3 regions of the Halobacillus sp. B23F22_5 genome follow, and region 1 is predicted to be linked to each of the others. Evidence: riboswitches for the same ligand, from Rfam matches in the RefSeq annotation. Region 1 holds a riboswitch; each other region holds the start of a gene.
What was found. Region 1 has a riboswitch for glycine ahead of serC (3-phosphoserine/phosphohydroxythreonine transaminase). Riboswitches for the same ligand answer to the same signal wherever they lie in the genome.

Region 1 (6,663 bases):
AGCCGGAAGAATACGACTTTGTCCGGCAGGCAGCCGAAGAAAACCTGGCACCGGAATTCATCACGATCGACATTGCCCATGGTCACTCTAATGCGGTCATTGAGATGATTCGCCATATTAAAGAGCACCTTCCGGAAAGTTTCGTCGTCGCTGGAAACGTCGGTACTCCGGAAGCTGTCAGAGAGCTTGAAAATGCCGGCGCAGACGCTACAAAAGTCGGTATCGGCCCAGGAAAGGTTTGTATCACCAAAATTAAGACCGGCTTCGGAACTGGCGGCTGGCAGCTGGCTGCGCTCCGCTGGTGTGCTAAAGCAGCAAGCAAACCGATTATTGCGGACGGTGGCATCCGTACGCATGGCGACGTAGCTAAATCCATCCGTTTCGGAGCAACCCTTGTCATGATCGGCTCACTGTTCGCCGGTCATGAGGAATCTCCTGGTGAAACGTTTGAAAAGGACGGCAAGCTATATAAGGAATATTTCGGTTCCGCATCAGAATTTCAAAAAGGCGAAAAGAAAAACGTCGAGGGTAAGAAAATGTACGTGGAGCATAAAGGCTCTTTAAAAGATACGTTAGTGGAGATGGAACAGGATCTCCAGTCTGCTATTTCCTATGCAGGCGGCACGAATCTTGACGCTATCAAACACGTCGACTATGTAGTCGTGAAAAACTCCATTTTTAATGGGGACAGAGTTTATTAATGAGGCAGAAAAAAGATGAGTGAGGTTGATACCCTCGCTCATCTTTCTATACGGTATACACTTCGTGCGTCGGCAGCTCTAATAGAGTCAGCTTTCCACCATATGCAGCACCAGTATCGATATCAATTTGATCTTCGTAGTAAAAAATATCTTTGACCGGCGTATGGCCGTGGACCACGGTTTTACCCAGTCCGATCCGGTCCGTATGGCGAGTCCACAACATGGTATCTTCATCCTGTTTCTCTATCGGGATTTCCGGTTCAAGGCCTGCGTGGACAAAGATATAGTCGTCTGTTTCATGGTAAAGCTCCAGATTTTTCTCCATCCATCGCTGGTCTTCTTTCAGTTCTTCCTTTTTGCCATTATAACTTTTCAGCGTTGTGGAAGCGCCATTCATTTTCCAAAGCTCCATCGCTTCTCCTTCATATTGCGAACGGATGAACATATCATCGTGGTTTCCCTTGATCGCAACTGCACCATCTTTCTCCACCAGTTCCTTCACTTTGTCGATAACTGCTTTCGAATGGGGCCCCCGGTCTATATAATCACCAAGCAAAATCAGCTGATCTTTTTCTGAATCATAAGATGCTTTTTCAAGCACCCTTTCCAGTTTCTCAACCTCTCCATGTATATCGGAAACGATAAGATACCGCATCGGTATATCCTCCTTGTTTGTAAACTTGCAGCGCTGATTTACTATTTATCCCATATACCTTTTTTTACTCCTTTTGAAACTTCCTCTCACTTATCGCGGCAGGAAAAGGGTGGGTATACATAACTAAGCAACCGTGTTATACTTGCTGAACAATTAAATAAGGAAATTTTGTTTGCCCAGTTAACTTGAAAAAAGGTTTAGCTGACTCCGGAAAGGGGTAGAGTTAATGTTAGTGAATGTATCATGGATTAATTTCCATAAGGAAAGTGAACTTGATCGCCCAGAGTTATTTCGAAGAATGGATGAAATTGAATGGGACGTAAACGCAGAGGATGCGGAAGTAAACGAGAAAAACTTGAAGAAAAAGCTGTCTTCCAGCTTCAAACTTCCATTAGAAAAAATCCAAATTATTGATTACGACATAAAGCACGAAGTTAAAAATTGACAATTTAAAATAATTCTATAAACAAAGAGACGGTCTGAGGGCCGTCTCTTTTATTGTCTTTTCAACTTTTCTTAAAGAAAAAAGAGGATAGTTATACGCATCAATTCAGCCCTCCAGGTAAAAATAAGAACTGGAGGGATGCACATGTCACAGCGATACTTAACGATTGAAGAATTCAACCAGCTGCTTCAGGAGTGGAACGGTGAAAACATAACAATTGCCAAGCAGGAATTAGCGGATCACGACAGTATATCGATGAAGCTGGAGTCGATTTCCTATTCCAAAGATACGAGAAGTATTGATGGTTACGAGCCCATGCACACCATCCAATTGAACGGGTCGGGTCAAATCGAAACGGATGGCGATAGTTTTCAGCCGCTTCCTGACTCCTATTATGAAATTCCGCTGGAGGATACAACAGAGTACCAGTTTGATGAAAATACATTCACATTGGTTACCGAACGAGGACTGTATACCATTGAAATAGCTGGTGATAAGTAAAAAGAGGTCTCTTCCTTAGCACAGGAGGAGACCTCTATTGGTTACTTATGCTTACTTTCAAATTTTTTCATAAACGCGACAAGGGACAGGACGCCATCAATCGGCATCGCATTGTAGATGCTGGCACGCATCCCGCCAACCGAACGGTGCCCTTTTAATGTTTCCAAGCCTGCTTCTTTTGCTTCCTTCACAAATGCCGCATTCAAGTCATCAGAAGGACTGACGAACGGTATATTCATCAATGAACGGCTATTCTTTTCAACAGGAGAAGAAAACAGCTCGGATTCCTCAATGTAATCATAAAGAATTTGTGCCTTTTCCCGATTAATTTTCTCCATTTCCTTAACGCCGCCCAGTTCCTTTAGCCATTCGAAAACAAGCTTTGCCATATAAATTGCATAGGTCGGTGGCGTGTTATATAAGGAGCCTTTATCACTATGTGTCTTATAATCCAGCATAACCGGGCAGGATTCCTGTGCTTTTCCGATCAAGTCTTCACGGACGATGACCACCGTCAGCCCCGCCGGACCGATGTTTTTCTGGGCCCCGGCATAAATCACCCCGAATTGTGATACATCGATTTCTTCTGACAGGATATTGGACGACATATCTGCTACAAGCGGAATATTTCCAGCATCGGGAAACTCAGTAAAAGCCGTCCCTTCTATCGTGTTGTTCGTAGTAATATGAACATAATCCGCTTCCGGGTCGACCATGGAGCTGTCCACCTCTGGAATATAATTGAAATTGGCATCCTCAGATGAAGCAATCACACGAATATCTCCATATTTCTTCGCTTCCTTGATCGCCTTTTGCGACCAGGAACCAGTGTTCACATAATCTGCTTTTCCGTTCGTACCGAACAGGTTCAACGGCACCGCAGAAAATTGCTGCGAAGCCCCCCCTTGTACGAAGAGCACTTTGTAATTTTCTGGTATAGCCATCAGTTCACGCAGCAGCTGCTCTGCTTCCTGAATGATTTCCGTAAACAGTGCGGATCGATGACTCAATTCCATGACAGACATGCCTGAGTCCCTGTAATTCACCAGTTCACTTTGTGCTTTTTCCAATACTGGCAGCGGCAGCATGGAAGGACCCGCTGAAAAATTATAAATTCTCTTCATATCGTCTAACCCCTCACTTTGTATGTAGTAGAACTTGCGTGTATTAGAAAAACTCGGCTTTTCGCCAGGTACTTCTGGAGGAAACATATACACTTTAATCCTTTAACATTAAACTTCCTTAAAGTATAAAAAAGAGAGACCGGGACTTCCCAATCTCACCAACATAAAAGGTATCGGATGTACCTCTTCTGTCCTTTTGCCTGAGATAATGAACCCTTCGGCGCTGCACAAGATGTGCATCCTCTCCAGAAGCTGCTCCTGTCATAGTACAACCCATGACATTCATCGCTTGCTAATATTCGTCTTTTCAGAAAAATCAGTGATATGCCTGGATTATAAAGCATAGTCTGCAGGTTATCAAGAGGGCGAAAACGCGCCACCCGCCTTTGATAGCGCTTACTTTATCGCTGTAAAGGGATTACAACCTTTTAGAGAAAAAGTTACTGGAATATCGTCTATTTACTAGACAACATGATGCATTTATTAGACAGTCCATGGTGCTTACTGGACAATATGTGAGGTTAACTAGACAATCTCGGTCTTTTACTAGACATTATCAAAGATTTACTAGACAATATCTAAATTTTACTAGACAAAATTATCATTTATTAGACACGTTTCCCTGGATGGAACAGTCTTTCACATGCCAGTCAAACCAGCGTCCATGACCATCGGTATCTCCCATCGTTTCACTATAGCTGACGCCATCGATAAAAAAGTCCACATGCATTTTTCTATCATAAATATTATTGTAGATGTGACATACATCCCGCTTCCGCCCAATTGCACTCACTTTCTGCTGCAATTCCTCTTTCACTTTCCGGGGCATCTGGTTGGCGACATGGGTATGAAAGATGCAAAGCGTGCTGGCAGATGGGGCTTGGGAAGCAAGTTCTTCCAGCATTGATACGCCATCCCCTTCGATTAAGGAAGGAGGAGATTTACTGAACTGCTTTACTGCTTTATCAAAAGTCTCCTGCCTTTCCTGATGTTCCGGCCATATAAGTGCCTTCAGCCATAACGCATTTTCTTCATCCTTCAGGTCACTGACATGTAGGTCCACGCCTACACGGGAAGCTACAGGAGGAGTGCTATCAAGGAGCTCCGGCATGCTTCCCTTTCTTACTTTTGAAGATAAGTGAACCGCTGAAGCATTATTCCCATAACAACGATTTCCACCGTAAGAGTAACTATATTGGTCCCAGAGCAGCTGAAGACCGGCGCTTGTCCCAATCTCAATCAGTGACAAAGATCGCCCTGTTTTCTTATGTATGTAACAAAAAAGTGGATAAAGATACGCACAGCGTCTCACTTCGTTCGTTTGCACGAGTTTTTCCTGCAAAGTTGCTATTATTTCTTTGCGATAGGTGCGACAAAAATCAAGGAAACTGGAAAATGAATCTTCCACTTGCTTTGGTTTCTCTGTAATACTCGGGTAAAAGTTACCGAGTTCATGCGTATTCCCTGATAACAATAACTGATGGACTGCCCCAAATAACAGATTTGGTATCGGCTGCCCTCTTCTCGCATACGAGCTTAATTGGAGCAGCTCTTCATTACCAGCAATTTTAATAGACAAAAATTGATACAAAGCGCTTGATCCTTTACACTCCAGCTCAGCAAAATCCAAAAATCTTTCAGCAATCTTATTTTGCTCCATCAGGCATCCCCCTTGAGCTGTTACCAGTGCTTCTCTCTAATAATAAATTTTCAATTTTCACCTTTAAAAACGCTTTGATCCTATACAGCTCGTCTGCTTCTAAAACACTGCTGCCGTCGTTATCCTGATAGATTGCAAGTACCGATTGGATGATAGTATGGAATTTTTCAGGAAAATGCTTAATCCCCCACTTCGCACCCTCCAATTTCGAAACAATGTCACCAGTTTTTAAATATCGATAAAAACGAATCAAATTCAATGTACAGTACACAGGATCATGAACTATATTATCCAGACAGTCGTGATAATCATTTTGAACAGAAGCAACAAAATCTTTTTCTGGCACCCTCGGAATTACTTCATGAATCGGCTTTCCAGCTAAACAAATTCCTTTATGATAGGTAACCGTGAGATGAGCTGCCAAATCAGGATCCTTCCAATTCACATTAAGGAAGGTGTTACCCGTTGCTTTCTGCTCGAATTCGTCTCTCCAGTACTCACTATAATGGAAGTCAAACATGCTTGGATGCTCCCAGTCCACCAATTGCTGTTCATTCATAAAGGTAATTTCTATTGGGAAAGGGCGGGTGGATTTTTTTAAAAACAGTTCGGTCAGGTAACACGCTTCCAGATTAGTGAGTTGTGTTCTTGTGACTCCTAAGAGGTCAATGTCACTGTTCCTGGCATTAAAACCACCCATGGCAAGTGAACCGTGCAAATATAAGCCGACCAGATGCGCTCCCAGCAATGCTTCTATTTCTTTGACTATTTCATTAAGGTGGAAAGTTGGTTTATATTTATCCCCAATTACTTTATTCATTTTCTTGCTTCCTTTTCAGCTTGCAGCTCATTTTCAAAAACTCATAGCTGCTTCCATTCGTATCCTGCATGAATGTCTCCCCTCTGACGAATCCTGCTTTTTCATAAACTTTAATTGCCCGCTCGTTGAAAGCAGCAACTGATAAGGTTATCCGGCTGGGATTGAAAGATTTTATCGCAAAGTTAAGCCCCGCCTCGACAAACTCTCTCCCACGCCCTTTTCCTGTTAACGAAGGCTTCATTCCGAGGCCAATATCAATGGTTTGCGAATCAACCGGACGATAACTGAAAAAACCGATTAATTCTTCCCCACTGGTAACGACATAATATTTTTCCCCGCGTTGCTTGGGGTCGAGAAATTCCTCAAGGTCCTCCTGATCCGCTTCGATATCATAAAAGGAGTATTTCCCGTCATAATGCCAATTGTGAGCAATTTCCTCTGCTTGTTGCTGGGTCATTGGATAGAATCTGTAAGCCATACTAAATCAATCCTTCTAGCATATTACTTAAATGTTATCGCTGTATCGATCAGCTGGGAATCTTCCAGTGCTTCTGCATCGCCGTCAATCGTCTTCAATTGGTAATGTACCTCATCTTTTTCCCAAAGAAGCATTCTGGCGCCCTGGGCATTTTCATAAAAAAAACCCTTCCTGTCGCCAATTTTTACTTCCTCAAATAAATTGCTTCCCGCAGTATTCAAGGTCGCATTAACCACCTCGAGCATCATTTGCTCCCCTTCTGTCCCGGTAAAATAAACA
Region 2 (6,663 bases), on a different contig from region 1:
GAAAAATGACCGCACCTTTAAAGGAGAAATGGAAGAAAGCAAGCAGGAAGAACTTTATAATGGATGGAAAAAAGCTGTAGCGGCAACACGTGAATTTAAGTAAATCAATAATGACAGGCACCTTTTGCTAACAAGAGGTGCCTGATTAAATAGGAGGGGCTATTTATGAAAAAAATCATCAACGATCCGAATCAAGTTGTAACCGAAATGCTGGATGGAGTAGTTGCCGCATACCCGGACCAAATCAAGCGGATTCCTGATACTAACGTTGTAACAAAAAAAGACGCTCCTGTTCAAAATAAGGTAGGCATTGTCAGCGGTGGAGGCAGCGGCCATGAACCAGCCCATGCCGGATACATAGGAAAGGGGATGCTTGATGCCGCCGTTGCTGGCGAAGTATTCACTTCTCCGACACCGGATCAGGTATTTGAAGCGATCAAGGCAGTCAATGGGGGTTCCGGGGTGTTGCTCGTCATCAAAAATTACACCGGCGACGTAATGAATTTTGATATGGCAGCAGAGCTTGCCGAAGCAGAAGGAATTGATGTGGCACAGGTCGTCGTCAATGACGATGTCTCTATCGATGATGTGGAGGGGCGCCGTGGAGTTGCCGGCACGATTTTTGTCCATAAAATTGCCGGTGCGATGGCGGAGGCAGGTGCTTCACTGGAGGAAGTGAAAAATGCCGCTGAAAAAGTGATTGCTAATGTGCGCACGATGGGCGTTGCGTTGAGCCCATGCGTTATGCCGGCATCAGGTAATCCTAGTTTTGAACTGGGAGAAGGTGAAATGGAAGTTGGCATCGGTATCCATGGGGAGCCAGGTATAGAACGGAAACCACTCGCTTCAGCCGATGAAATCGCAACTGAACTCACGAATCATGTTCTGGAAGACCTGAAGTTGTCAGAATCAGACGAAGTAGCTGTAATGGTGAATGGACTCGGGGCGACTCCTGAAATGGAACTTCATCTGGTCAATCGAAAAGTTCAGGAAATTTTGCAGGGAAAAGGGGTAAAGACCTATAAAACATTCGTCGGTGAGTACATGACTTCCTTGGAAATGGCGGGGTGCTCCGTGACTTTATTGAAATTGGACGACGAAATGAAAGAATTACTGGACAGCCCATCGAATGCGCCGGCATTTCGAGTTTGATGATAGGAGGGGAAACTTATGAGATTCACAGTCGAACAAGCATTGAATTGGCTTTCGAAAAGTAATGAAAAAATCCAGGAAAATAAAGATTATTTATCTGAATTAGACCAGGCAATCGGAGACGGGGACCATGGCATCAATATGGCCAGAGGTTTTGATGAGGTCATCAAAAAAATAGAAGGGTCTGCTTATGAGCAAGTCGCAGACGTATGGAAAGACGCAGCGATGACGTTGATGTCAAAAGTAGGAGGAGCTTCCGGTCCATTGTTCGGCACTGCATTTTTGAAAATGTCGATGGCAGTCAAAGGTGAAGATACTGTATCGTATGAAGTTTTTGTTAAAGCGTTGGAAGATTCAGTAGCGGGCATCAAACAACGCGGCAAAGCAGAAGAAGGAGAAAAAACGATGATCGATGTCTGGTCACCTGTGGCAGACCATTTGAAAAAAGCTGAGGACTTTGACGCCGGGCTTATTCGTGATCGCGCCAAGTCAGCCATGGAAGCTACTAAAGATATCGTGGCCACCAAAGGAAGGGCTGCTTATTTGAAAGAGCGTTCCAAAGGACACTTGGATCCTGGATCAGTTTCTTCCTATTATATATTCAATGCACTGGCAGATACGATTGAGGAGGAAGGATAAACATATGGCAAGTGTAGGGATTGTAATTATTTCTCACAGTGAGAAAGTAGCCGAAGGCATAAAAGATATCGTGGACCAGGCAGTAGGAGAGGTTACTGTTGTAGCGGCAGGCGGGCTGGAAGATGGGGAAATTGGCACCAGTCTTGAGAAAATCCAGGCCGCCATCCAGAATGTCCATAATGATCAGGGTGTAATCGTATTGTATGATTTAGGAAGTGCAAAAATGAATGCTGAAATAGCAATTGAAATGTTGGAACTGGAAAATGTTCAACTGGCGGAAGCGCCTGTTTTGGAAGGTGCTTATCTGGCAGCTGTGGAAGCGAGTATGGGAAGGTCGCTTAAGGAAATCGTGAAAGCCTTGGATAAAGAGTTTAAGTAAAAGCTACCCCGGAGCCCTCTAATATTTGGAGGGCTCCGGGGTCAATTAATTTATGAGTCATATTAACCGCTACTCTTTTACTTTTTTTCTACTATGAACGTTACATCAATTTTTAAACCTTAACTATCCTCAATAAGCAGAAATGGCAGCAAATGATATGAGGATATACCTCTACCAATTTCTACAGATGACAATCATTGAACAGGACCATAATGTTAATCTTCACTCTCTTTAAAACGGATTTTTACATTTACCAGAATAGGAAGTCTGTTAGCGTTTCTTTTGCTTAAACGAAAACAATAAGAGTAAAGGCTCACCGGAATAATGCTAACGCTTACATGCAGCTTGACATTCTCTTGTCAACCGATTAATCTGAAAATAATTAAAATTTAAAAAGCGGATGATCGTTGTAGGAGAGGCAGGATGAAGCTGCCGCCGAAGGAGCAAATTCCAAAAATAACCCTTGGAGCCAATCTCTCAGGTATAAAGAACTGCAGCGTGACGCATCTCTGGAGAGCGCGTATGAATGATTTACGCCACCAAAGGGGAAGACTTCGTATGTATAATGAAGCTTAAACTCTCAGGTGAAAGGACAGAGAAGGGTAGAACACTACCTTTTTCTGTCCTTTTTTGTATGCAGAAAATGGTAATACTTGCAATCTTTAAAACAATTTATCTAAGGAGGAAGTACAGTGAATACAAATGGAAATAGTTATCGAGCGAGGTTATTAATTACTTGTCCGGAAAAACCGGGTATTATCTCAGATGTAACGAGTATATTGGCTGATCACTGTGCAAATATCGTTACATTCGATCAGCATACAACAGATCCTCAGGATGGCATTTTTTTTATGCGAGTTGAGTTTGAATTGAAGGACTATGATAATTCTTTTGAGAAAATAAATGAGGACATACATGGGTTAGCCGAAGAATATCCTATGGAATGGCAGTTAAACAGTAGTAAAAAACGAAAACGAATGGCCATCTTTGTTTCAAAAATGGACCATTGCCTGATGGAGCTGATCTGGCGATGGCGGTCAAACGAACTTCCGGTAGACATTCCGATGGTTATTAGCAATCACCCGGATTTGAAAGAGGAAGTCGAGTCTTATGGTATCCCTTATTATTATCTTCCAGTGACGAAGGAAACTAAGGCGCAGGTTGAACAGCAAGCTTTGGAATTGATGAAAGGGAAAGTAGACTTCATTGTCCTGGCAAGATATATGCAAATTCTTTCCCCAAATTTTATTTCCCACTTTCCAAATCAGATCATTAACATCCATCATTCATTTTTACCGGCATTTGTAGGGGCTAATCCTTATGCGCGGGCATTTAACCGTGGCGTCAAGTTAATCGGGGCGACTGCTCACTTTGTTACCAATGATCTCGATGAAGGTCCGATTATCCATCAAGACGTACAGCAAGTAGATCACCGCTATACAGCGGAGGATCTGAAAACATCCGGTCGTCATGTAGAGAGAAGTGTACTTGCTCAAGCGGTGTCCTGGCAGCTGGAAGATAGAATCATTGTTCACGGTAATAAGACGATTGTATTTACCTGATAGCTGGCGTGCTGGTGTTAAGGCCGCTGAAAAAGTAAATCATTCCTTAAAAGCAAGCAAAGCTCTGCAACATATAGGTGCTTTGCTTACTTTTCAATTTGTCATGGTTAGCACTATTTCAGTAACTTTAGATATTAGAGGTGATATGGTTATAAAAGAAAGAAGCTCAGTCCGTGATTTTGCCTAAATAATGCTTGTTGATCAAACGTTTGATCAGAAGCTATATAAATAGACTAAAACGACACATGGCGAGAAAAAAGAGGCAGCTTCGACAAAAACTGTCTGGTTTTGGATGTGCAAATTGGAAACCTGTCACCAACTCATTATACAATAAGGGTACAGAATATTTTGACAGTAGGAGTGTGGAGGTATGAGTGATTGGCTGCAGGCTTTAAAAGATTATATTCCCGAACAACGCATATTAACCGATATAGCAGACCGATATAGTTATAGTTTTGATGCTTCTTTCGGGGAGCATTTACCTGAGGTGGTGGTACAAGCAAAAAGTAAAGAAGAAGTCGTCCATGTTATGCACATCGCCAACCGATACAAGGTGCCGGTTTATCCCCGGGGTCAGGGAACCTGTCTGAGTGGCGGACCGTTGCCGGTGCATGGAGGAATAGTGCTCGACCTCTCACAGTGGCCGGAAAATATTGATCTTCACGTAGAGGACCTTACCGTCAACGTATCTCCCAGCGTATTGACTGCTAATATCAATAAAGAAGCGGAAAAACACGGACTGATGTATGCTCCTGATCCAAGCAGCGCCCATGTCGCAACAATCGGCGGCAATCTCGCAGAAAATTCAGGAGGACCGCGCGGGCTTAAGTATGGCGTAACTAAAGACCATGTTTTAGGGCTTGAATTGGTGACACCGGAAGGGGAAATTATCCGAACAGGAGGGCAGACGATCAAAAACGTAACGGGCTATGACCTGACAAAGTTGATTGTTGGATCAGAGGGTACCCTTGGCGTTATAACTGAAGCTACTTTGAAGCTGGTGCCGAAACCGAAGGCGACTCAGACGATCATGGTGGCTTTTGGTGAGGTTCGGACTGCCGGCCAGGCGATATCCCAAGTGTTAACTTCAGGAATTTTACCATCTAAAATGGAAATCATGGACCAGGCTTGTATCCGTGCTGTCGAAAGCTTTCAGCCTGCTGGCCTTCCAATTGATGCTGCTGCCATCGTTATCATTGAACTCGATGGACACCCTCAGACGCTCGACATAGAAACCGGGCTGGTCCGGGAGATTATGAGTGAAATCGGTGCGAAGGATATTGTTATTCCGAAAACGAAAGAAGAGGCTGATCAAATCTGGAAATCTAGAAAACAAGTTTCTCCAGCCATCGCTAAAATCAAACCTACGAAAGTTTCAGAAGATGCTACCGTACCTCGCAGTAAAATTCCAGACATGATGGATCGCTTAAGTGAAATCAAAGAAAAGTACTCCGTAGAGCTAGTCGTTTTCGGGCATGCCGGCGATGGCAATCTACATCCCAATATTTTATGCGATCAACGAGACCAGGAAGAAATGCGACGGGTAGAGCAAGCGGTAGAAGCGATTTTTGAAGCAGCCATCGACCTTGGCGGAATCTTATCCGGCGAGCACGGAATCGGTACGATGAAAGCTCCTTTTATGGAAAATGAACTAGGAGCCATCGGAGTGGAAATGATGAAGCGGATCAAAGACAGCTGGGATCCGAACCATATCATGAATCCGGGTAAGATATTTGCAGAAAAAGGGCAAAAGCTGGTGTTGACGGATGATTGATGTGCAGACTCTTCAGGAAAAAATAAATTATGATAAAACATTTGATTGTGTGCAATGCGGCTATTGTCTGCCAGCCTGCCCGACCTATGAAACGATGGAACGGGAAACCCATTCGCCAAGAGGGCGTATCAATTTGGTAAAGCTGGTGGCAGAAGATAAAGCCTCGGTTGAAGATTTACGAGAACCGATTGAAAAGTGTCTGGGCTGCATGGCATGTACCACTGTTTGTCCGACCAATGTCCAATATGGGCAGATTTTAGAAGGGGCCAAAGAAGTCATAGAGGACCAACGTTCCGCGTCAGGGAAGCAAAGTAAAATAGAGGACTTTTTATTCGAGTCATTCTTTCCCTCTGAAAACTGGATGAACTTCTTAGGAAACTTAACCTGGTTTTATCAAACAACCGGTCTGCAATCTCTTGCCAACCGGTTATCTATCACAAAAGCAGCTCCCCTTCATTTAGATAAATTTGAACAAGTCATACCGAAACAACCTTCCCCAAAAGTGCGGGCAAAGCGTGTAAACCACTATAAACCTGATGGGCCAGCGACAGCTAAAGTTGCTTTTTTTACCGGTTGTGTGATGGACGGGGTATTTTTTGAAACCAATCAAAATACCATTGAACTCTTACTGCGAAGTGGGCTGGAAGTCTTACTGCCCGAACAACAGACGTGCTGCGGGGCTCTTCATGCGCACTCAGGTAAAATCGACGACTCCAGAGAATTGGCAAAACGTAATATCGAAGCATTTGAGGAAGAGGATGTCGATTATATCATCAACAATGCTGGAGGCTGTGGCGCTCGTTTGATCGAGTACCATCATTTATTTGATGAAGGGTCCGACTGGTACGGACGAGCGAAGCGATTTGTTTCAAAAGTGAAAGATATCTCGCAGATTCTAGTAGAAGTGGAAGGGCTGGAATTCACTAAAACGATTAACCGTACGGTAACCTATCAGCCTTCCTGTCATATGACCAATGTGCAAAGTGTTAAAACTCCACCACTGGAATTAATCAAAAAAGTACCCGGAATTACGTTGAAAGAATTGGACAGGCCGGACTTTTGCTGTGGATCCGCTGGAATCTATAATATTGTCAATTATGAGGATTCCATGAATATATTGGATGTGAAAATGAAAGATGTTTGCGGTACGCAGCCAG
Region 3 (6,663 bases), on a different contig from region 1:
GTGCAAGTGGGTGGCAAATAGGAACGTAGTTTTCAGCTTATGATAGTCACGAAGCATTGGAATTTTATCATACAATAGAAGCTGTTTTTTAAAAGAAATGGTGCTTTTTCTGATTTTCCAGTAAATAACTACGGTAACTCCTAAAAGCCCTGCCACTTTTACAAAGGTGATAAGAAAACCTGTTATATACACTGCCGCGATTAATCCTATACTTCCTGCTTCCTGAGACTGGAACATAGTCAAAAAAGCAGGAAAAATGGTACGATCGATGACAAAAAGCATGATTACTAAGAATGCACTCAAAAATGCAGGATAACGGATGACTTGTTTAAATTTATTTACATATTTATTTTCTAATTGGATCATGGTGCTGCATTGATGAAAAACTTCATCAAGATTCCGATGCATTCTTGCAAAGTATAAAAATGAGACGACATTTCTTGAAAAACCTGTAGCTTGAAGACATACATCAATTGGCTTCCCACTTTTTAATTCTTGTGTTATATCTGTAGCAAGCCCATCAAACCGCTCATCCCAGGTCAAAATAGTTAATGCTTCAAGCAAAGGGTATCCTTTTTTCAAGAGATGGCTGATCCGATCCAGAAATTGAATCTGGAGTTTTTGTGGCAATGTTTCTGTTGATTTGCTGCTAAATAACTTCATTTTCGGAAAGGAAACCGTATGCATAGGCTTTTCTCCTTAAGTGATCAAAGGAATGAAAGGGCGGGGATGCGGGAAGAGAGTGCTGATGGATGGCATGCCGGAGCAACTCACCGTCCATTAATTCCATAATGGCTGCTCGTTTAGGGAGGTGGGTGGCACATTCAATCGGGAGTAATCGTTGGGAAGCTATTGATATCAATGTTTGTTCCAGGTCGACTGTCTTAATGCCCATCTCCTTTAATCGTAAGATGGTGCCTAACGCGTCTTTAGCATGTAAACTGGATAGTACTAGGTGGCCTGTGTGAGCAGCATGAAAGGCAAAATGAGCGGTTTGCCTGTCGCGAATTTCACCTACCATGATTAAATCAGGGTCATGTCGTAATGCTGCCTTGAGGCCGGCATCGTAGGTAATACCAGCTCGTTCATTCACTTGCACTTGAATAATGTTTTCGATGTTTTTTTCAATTGGATCCTCTAATGTGATGGCCTGGTAAGAGTTTTCTTTTATCAGAGCTTGCAGTAATGCATAAAGGGTAGTGGTCTTTCCACTGCCTGTTGGCCCTGTAAATAGAATCATACCGCTTTGATGGCGGAGCCAGTCTTGGATTCTTTTATACTGTGCGGGGAAGATGAAAAGCTTTTCCAGTGAAAGGGACTCGGTTTGTGGAAGGATCCGGATAGCCAGACTTTCATTTGATTGGATCGGAAGTGTGGAAAGACGTAAGGAAAAAAGGTCATCATGATTTCGGAAAGAAATCGTCCCGTTTTGAGGCTTTTTAATTTCTCCAATGTCCATTCCGGAGGTGAATTTGTAATAGGAAAGTAATTTCACGTAAACTGGAGTGGAAATGGAGGAGTGGAATATCCGTTTTCCATGGACACGAAAATGAATGTCCACTTTTTGAAGGTAGGGGGAAAAGTGTATATCTGTAGCAGTTGACTGAATGGCTGAAATTAACAGTTGATGAGATAAATTTGCAGTAGAGCTCACTTCAATATATCACCTCGCTTTTTAGTTTAAATTACATAATTCGACAAATGTTACGAAAATCCTGCAAGGATAAAAAATATTTTTTATAGGAGGGGAAAACATGAAAACGATTTACCTGATCGGTTTTATGGGGAGTGGTAAAACTACAGTGGCAGAAATTCTTTGTCAGGAAGCATCACTTACCCTAATGGAAATGGATGATTTGATTGAACAAAGCGAAGGGAGAAAGATTAAAGAAATTTTTGCAGAGAAAGGGGAAGCGTATTTTCGAAAGCTGGAAACTGCAATGCTGCAGGAAATTCCAGCGGAGAACGCAGTAGTTTCAACCGGTGGAGGGGTTCCCATGAATCCGGTCAATCAGGAGTTGATGCGTCGCGGTACCGTCATTTTTCTTGATGCAAGCTTTGACACCATTAATGAGAGGTTGTCCCAGGATGTAAACCGGCCGTTATGGAAAGGGAAAGAAGATGAAAAGTTTCAACTTTTGGAAGAACGACGCCCAATTTACGAACAAGCTGCTGATTATATTATTAATGTAGATGCAAAAAGTCCTGAACTTTTAGCAAAGGAAATCCTTCACGTATTGAGTTAAATAAATCCGGTCATACTAAAGATAATAAATCCAACAAGGGTGAATGCTATGTCCGGGAATGATTACGTCAAGTACGTCACGGAAGAATTTGTCCGCTATATGAATTTATCGAAAGAGGAAAAACATAAACGTAAGCGGCAAAAAATCAAGCAGCCACAACGAAATAAATGGTTTGGCATTTTACCGACAGCGATGAAAATGCTTTTTAACCGTAACAAATAAGGTTGTCTCCATTTTGGAGACAACCTTATTTGATTATTTTTTTAGTCGTTTCCTGGGTAAGATAAAACAATCCGCCATTCAACACATCTATAGTTACCTTAGGTGTGAAGCGTCCCATTAGTCCTTCTAGCTCTTTTTCCATCAACTCTCTCTCTTCTTCATCATCTTCCTGAAAGAAAGCATGGATCAATTGTTTCTCTTCCTCCAAGGTTTCCAGTGCCTGAACTGCCCAGGTTCGATCTGTATTCTCGATATGTTCTTGAATGAAACGCAGGATCCGCTGGTAACCACTAGGGATACGAATCAAAGGTGTCATGGGAAAGGTATAATCTGAGATCGTTGTTTCAAGTTGGTAGTTTTCTAACCGTTCCATGATGGAGGAAACCATCGTACCATGAATAAGGTTGAGCCCGATTGATAATAGTTCATCTTTTTTTTGTTTACCGTAATAACTGACCCGGATATTAGTGATTAGCCATGGAACCAGGGAGCTTTGCTGCCCAAAAGTATCGACTGCTTCATAGAGTTTGGTAAACCGGCAATGTTCTAATAGATAACGGTATAGTTGGCGTAAGCGAGGAGACCCAGAATGAATATATTCACCTTTTTCTTCGGTCAAATTAGGATTGGTAATTAACGTGAGTGACATCGGATCACCCTGCCTGCCCATCTTTTTAATGTAATGCCAGTAGAACGGTCTGTTCATTAGTGCTTCATCCATCTTATCGGTCAATTGAATGACAAGTCGACCATTTTCGTCAGATACTATCGGGCACTCATATTCGTTGAAGAAACTTCTGACAAACTGTTCGTGAGCTGCTGCTTCTTTCATGATGACGACCTCCGGTATGGTTCGGAATGAGATGAAATGACGGAAGCGAGGTTATTAAGCTTAATTTTCGCTTCCCCATAACTTGAGGATTCTGAATAAATGGCTTCAATTTCCTTTCCCAGATCTCCGATATCCAATTCTTCTAAAATGTGGTCAAGTTCACCAATTGCATTTTCAAATAGTTTAATTTTATCGTATAACAAGTTTAAGATATGTTCTTCAATCGTGTTTTTAATGGCAAAATTATAAATCTGTACGTTTTTATCCTGCCCGAAACGATGGATCCTGCCGATCCGTTGTTCCAGACGCATCGGATTCCACGGGAGATCATAATTGATCATGTTACGGCAAAACTGCAGGTTGATTCCTTCGCCGGCTGCTTCTGTCGCTATCATTACTTGTGCATGATCACGGAACAATTGTTTCATCCAGTCCTTTTTGCCTCGTTTGAAACCGCCACGGAATGGTACGGAAGATATGCCATGCTGCTGCAGGTACCATTGTAAATAATATTGGCTTGCCCGGTACTCCGTAAACACGATGAATTTTTCATCTGTTTGCTGGATCAGTTCAACCATCCGTTTAGCTTTTGCATGTTGAGGAAGCTGTTCTACTCCAGAAATCAATTCATGTAAAGGTCCGGTCGCTTCAGGGTCTCCGAGTTTATCATACATTAGTTTACTGGATAAATAGCACGCCTCCCGAGAGGAACATAATTCTTTTGCCAGGGTCAAGTAAGTAAAGGAAGGATGAGTTCCTTTAATCGATTCCAGCATTTGGTAAACCTTTTGCTCTTCTTCTGAGAATTCAATCCACTCTGTTTTTACCATTCGTTTAGTATCAGCAAGCCCTGTATCCTGCCTTCGATTTCGAATCATCACTTTGCTGATCAGTTTTTTTAGATTTAGGTTGCTATCAATACTTCCCATTTTCTTCCCATATTCTTTTTTAAAGGCCGACAAGTCTCCCAGGTAACCTGGTTTTAAAATTGATACTAAGTTGAATATATCGGTGATTCGGTTCTGGATTGGTGTAGCAGTCAACAAAAGACAGTATTTCTTTTGTAATGCTTTGACGAATTGATAGTTTTTCGTAGCAGGATTTTTTAACTTATGAGCCTCATCGATGATAATCAAGTCATAAGGAATAGATAGAATTTCACTTTGGTGAGGTTCTCTCTTCGCCATATCAATGGAAGTCACCATAATATCCGCATCTTTCCAAGCGGGATTTTTTCTTGGAGCATAAGCCTGGATAAAAAACTTCTCATGTAATTCCATCACCCACTGATTGACAAGGGAGGCGGGAGTCAGTATCAACACCTTGTTTACCATTCCGCGAATCAAATACTCTTTAAGTACCAAGCCAGCTTCAATTGTCTTCCCTAAACCGACCTCATCGGCAAGAATAGCTCTTCCTTGCATTTGATGAATGATTTCTTCCGCTGCTTCTTTTTGATGGGGAAGAAAGTCGATGTGAGGCAGGTGATTCAGTGCCACCAGCCCTTCGAAGGTAGGTACAGAAGAAGCCTTAGCCGCCTGGTAAGCAAGCTTGAATTGATTCCAACTGCTAATTGCATCAGGATTTACAGTCTGCTGTACCAATTCTTCTCCGTAATTTTCATCCAGTAAGATATCCATACTATTGAAGCCTCCTTTCCCTGTGCTGTTTATCCGATTTAACCCGGGATAAAATAACTTTTAAAACATGCCTGAGCATGTGATATAATTGTTTGTGACAAAATGACAGATTTTTCACAGCTTTTACTGGTTAGTATGCCCAATTGAAAAAATAAATACTACCGCGAATGACTACAGGGGGAGAGACTACGTCAGTAGCGCCGAAGGAGCAAGCATATGATATGTGAATCTCTCAGGCAAAAAGACCCTTGTGTGACGCACCTCTGGAGAGTGTTCACAGCCGTGAACCACCCAAGAAGCAAGCCTTAAATACAAAATGCTCTGAATGCGTTTTCAACTTTAGGTGAAACTTTCTGGTGAATGGACAGAGTATCCCGCAATTTAGCAGTGGGATATCTGTCTGTTTTTTTATGAGAATAATATAAGTAGAGGAGTGTTCGTATGGCTGATTTAAAAAGGACGCCGTTGTTTCCGGAATATGAAAAACATGGTGCGAAAACGATTGATTTTGGCGGATGGGACTTGCCTGTCCAATTTTCTGGAATCAAAGATGAACATGAAGCAACACGAACCAAAGCAGGACTTTTTGATGTTTCCCATATGGGAGAAATTTTTGTAGAAGGTGCGAATAGCGAACAATTTTTGCAACAAATGCTTACCAATGATATTTCCAAATTAGAACCAAAAAAAGCACAGTATACCATTATGTGTTATGAGAATGGTGGTACTGTCGACGATTTGATCGTTTATCAGTTGGAACAGGATAAATATCTGCTTGTCGTCAATGCTGCTAATGTAGACAAAGATTATCAATGGTTGGAAGATCACTTGATTGATGGTGTTTCTTTACGTAATGAATCTGATGCGTATGTACAGCTTGCTCTTCAAGGACCAAAAGCTGAAGCTGTACTACAAACACTCACTGATACGGATTTATCAGCGATAAAATTCTTCCGCTTTGAATACCCGGTTTCTTTTGAAGGTGCATCGGATGATGCAATTGTTTCCCGGACTGGCTACACTGGTGAAGATGGTTTTGAAATTTATCTTCCGAAGGCCTCAGGTCCTGTACTATGGCAAAAAATCCTTGAAGCAGGGGAAGCAGAAGGAGTGCAGCCGATTGGATTAGGAGCGAGAGACACCCTTCGTTTTGAAGCTAACCTGGCTTTATATGGACAAGAGTTATCCCCGGAAATTTCTCCTCTGGAAGCGGGACTGTCCTTTGCAGTCAAACTGAAAAAAGATGCAGATTTTATCGGAAAAGATGCACTATTAAAACAGAAAGAAAATGGGCTGGAACGGAAGCTTGTCGGGCTAGAGATGCTGGAAAAAGGAATTCCAAGAACTGGATACAAGGTCTTTGCTGAAGAAAATGAAATCGGATTTGTAACGACTGGGACCCAGTCTCCAACTCTCGGAAAAAATGTCGGTTTAGCACTATTGAAAATAGATTATACCGAAATTGGTACTGAGGTCGAAGTGCAAGTACGTAAGCGGAAGTTGAAAGCAGAAGTAGTCAAAACACCTTTCTATAAGCGTGGTTAATTCAAACAGGCAGGGGGATTTATGATGGAGTTTCGTTATTTACCAATGACTGAAAGAGACAAACAGGAAATGTTAGATACGATTGGGGTTAAAGATTCAGAAGAGTTGTTCAAAGATATCCCCGGAAAAGTAAGATTCAAAGGAGAGCTGGACATAAAGCCGCCGGCTAATGAGTTTG

Region 2: linked by a shared signal. The riboswitch ahead of purU (formyltetrahydrofolate deformylase) and the one ahead of serC (3-phosphoserine/phosphohydroxythreonine transaminase) in region 1 are both predicted to bind glycine.
Region 3: linked by a shared signal. The riboswitch ahead of gcvT (glycine cleavage system aminomethyltransferase GcvT) and the one ahead of serC (3-phosphoserine/phosphohydroxythreonine transaminase) in region 1 are both predicted to bind glycine.

What each region holds. Positions count from the first base shown of each region.
Region 1 is NZ_JBIEKI010000020.1:10,502-17,164, reverse strand. It holds gene guaC (GMP reductase) at 1-701, shown strand, start outside; gene ACGTN9_RS18455 (metallophosphoesterase family protein) at 748-1,356, opposite strand; gene ACGTN9_RS18450 (hypothetical protein) at 1,583-1,801, shown strand; gene ymzB (protein YmzB) at 1,946-2,302, shown strand; gene serC (3-phosphoserine/phosphohydroxythreonine transaminase) at 2,344-3,426, opposite strand; glycine riboswitch at 3,605-3,685, opposite strand; gene ACGTN9_RS18435 (DUF2332 domain-containing protein) at 4,028-5,089, opposite strand; gene ACGTN9_RS18430 (aminoglycoside adenylyltransferase domain-containing protein) at 5,073-5,906, opposite strand; gene ACGTN9_RS18425 (GNAT family N-acetyltransferase) at 5,899-6,384, opposite strand; gene ACGTN9_RS18420 (hypothetical protein) at 6,408-6,663, opposite strand, start outside.
Region 2 is NZ_JBIEKI010000003.1:276,262-282,924, reverse strand. It holds gene glpK (glycerol kinase GlpK) at 1-103, shown strand, start outside; gene dhaK (dihydroxyacetone kinase subunit DhaK) at 166-1,152, shown strand; gene dhaL (dihydroxyacetone kinase subunit DhaL) at 1,171-1,791, shown strand; gene dhaM (dihydroxyacetone kinase phosphoryl donor subunit DhaM) at 1,796-2,170, shown strand; glycine riboswitch at 2,571-2,674, shown strand; gene purU (formyltetrahydrofolate deformylase) at 2,863-3,732, shown strand; gene ACGTN9_RS06710 (hypothetical protein) at 3,719-3,919, shown strand; gene ACGTN9_RS06705 (FAD-binding oxidoreductase) at 4,103-5,506, shown strand; gene ACGTN9_RS06700 ((Fe-S)-binding protein) at 5,499-6,663, shown strand, end outside.
Region 3 is NZ_JBIEKI010000002.1:160,754-167,416, forward strand. It holds gene comGB (competence type IV pilus assembly protein ComGB) at 1-687, opposite strand, end outside; gene comGA (competence type IV pilus ATPase ComGA) at 650-1,654, opposite strand; gene ACGTN9_RS04175 (shikimate kinase) at 1,755-2,246, shown strand; gene ACGTN9_RS04180 (YqzE family protein) at 2,295-2,468, shown strand; gene ACGTN9_RS04185 (YqhG family protein) at 2,494-3,300, opposite strand; gene ACGTN9_RS04190 (DEAD/DEAH box helicase) at 3,297-4,940, opposite strand; glycine riboswitch at 5,108-5,198, shown strand; gene gcvT (glycine cleavage system aminomethyltransferase GcvT) at 5,382-6,485, shown strand; gene gcvPA (aminomethyl-transferring glycine dehydrogenase subunit GcvPA) at 6,510-6,663, shown strand, end outside.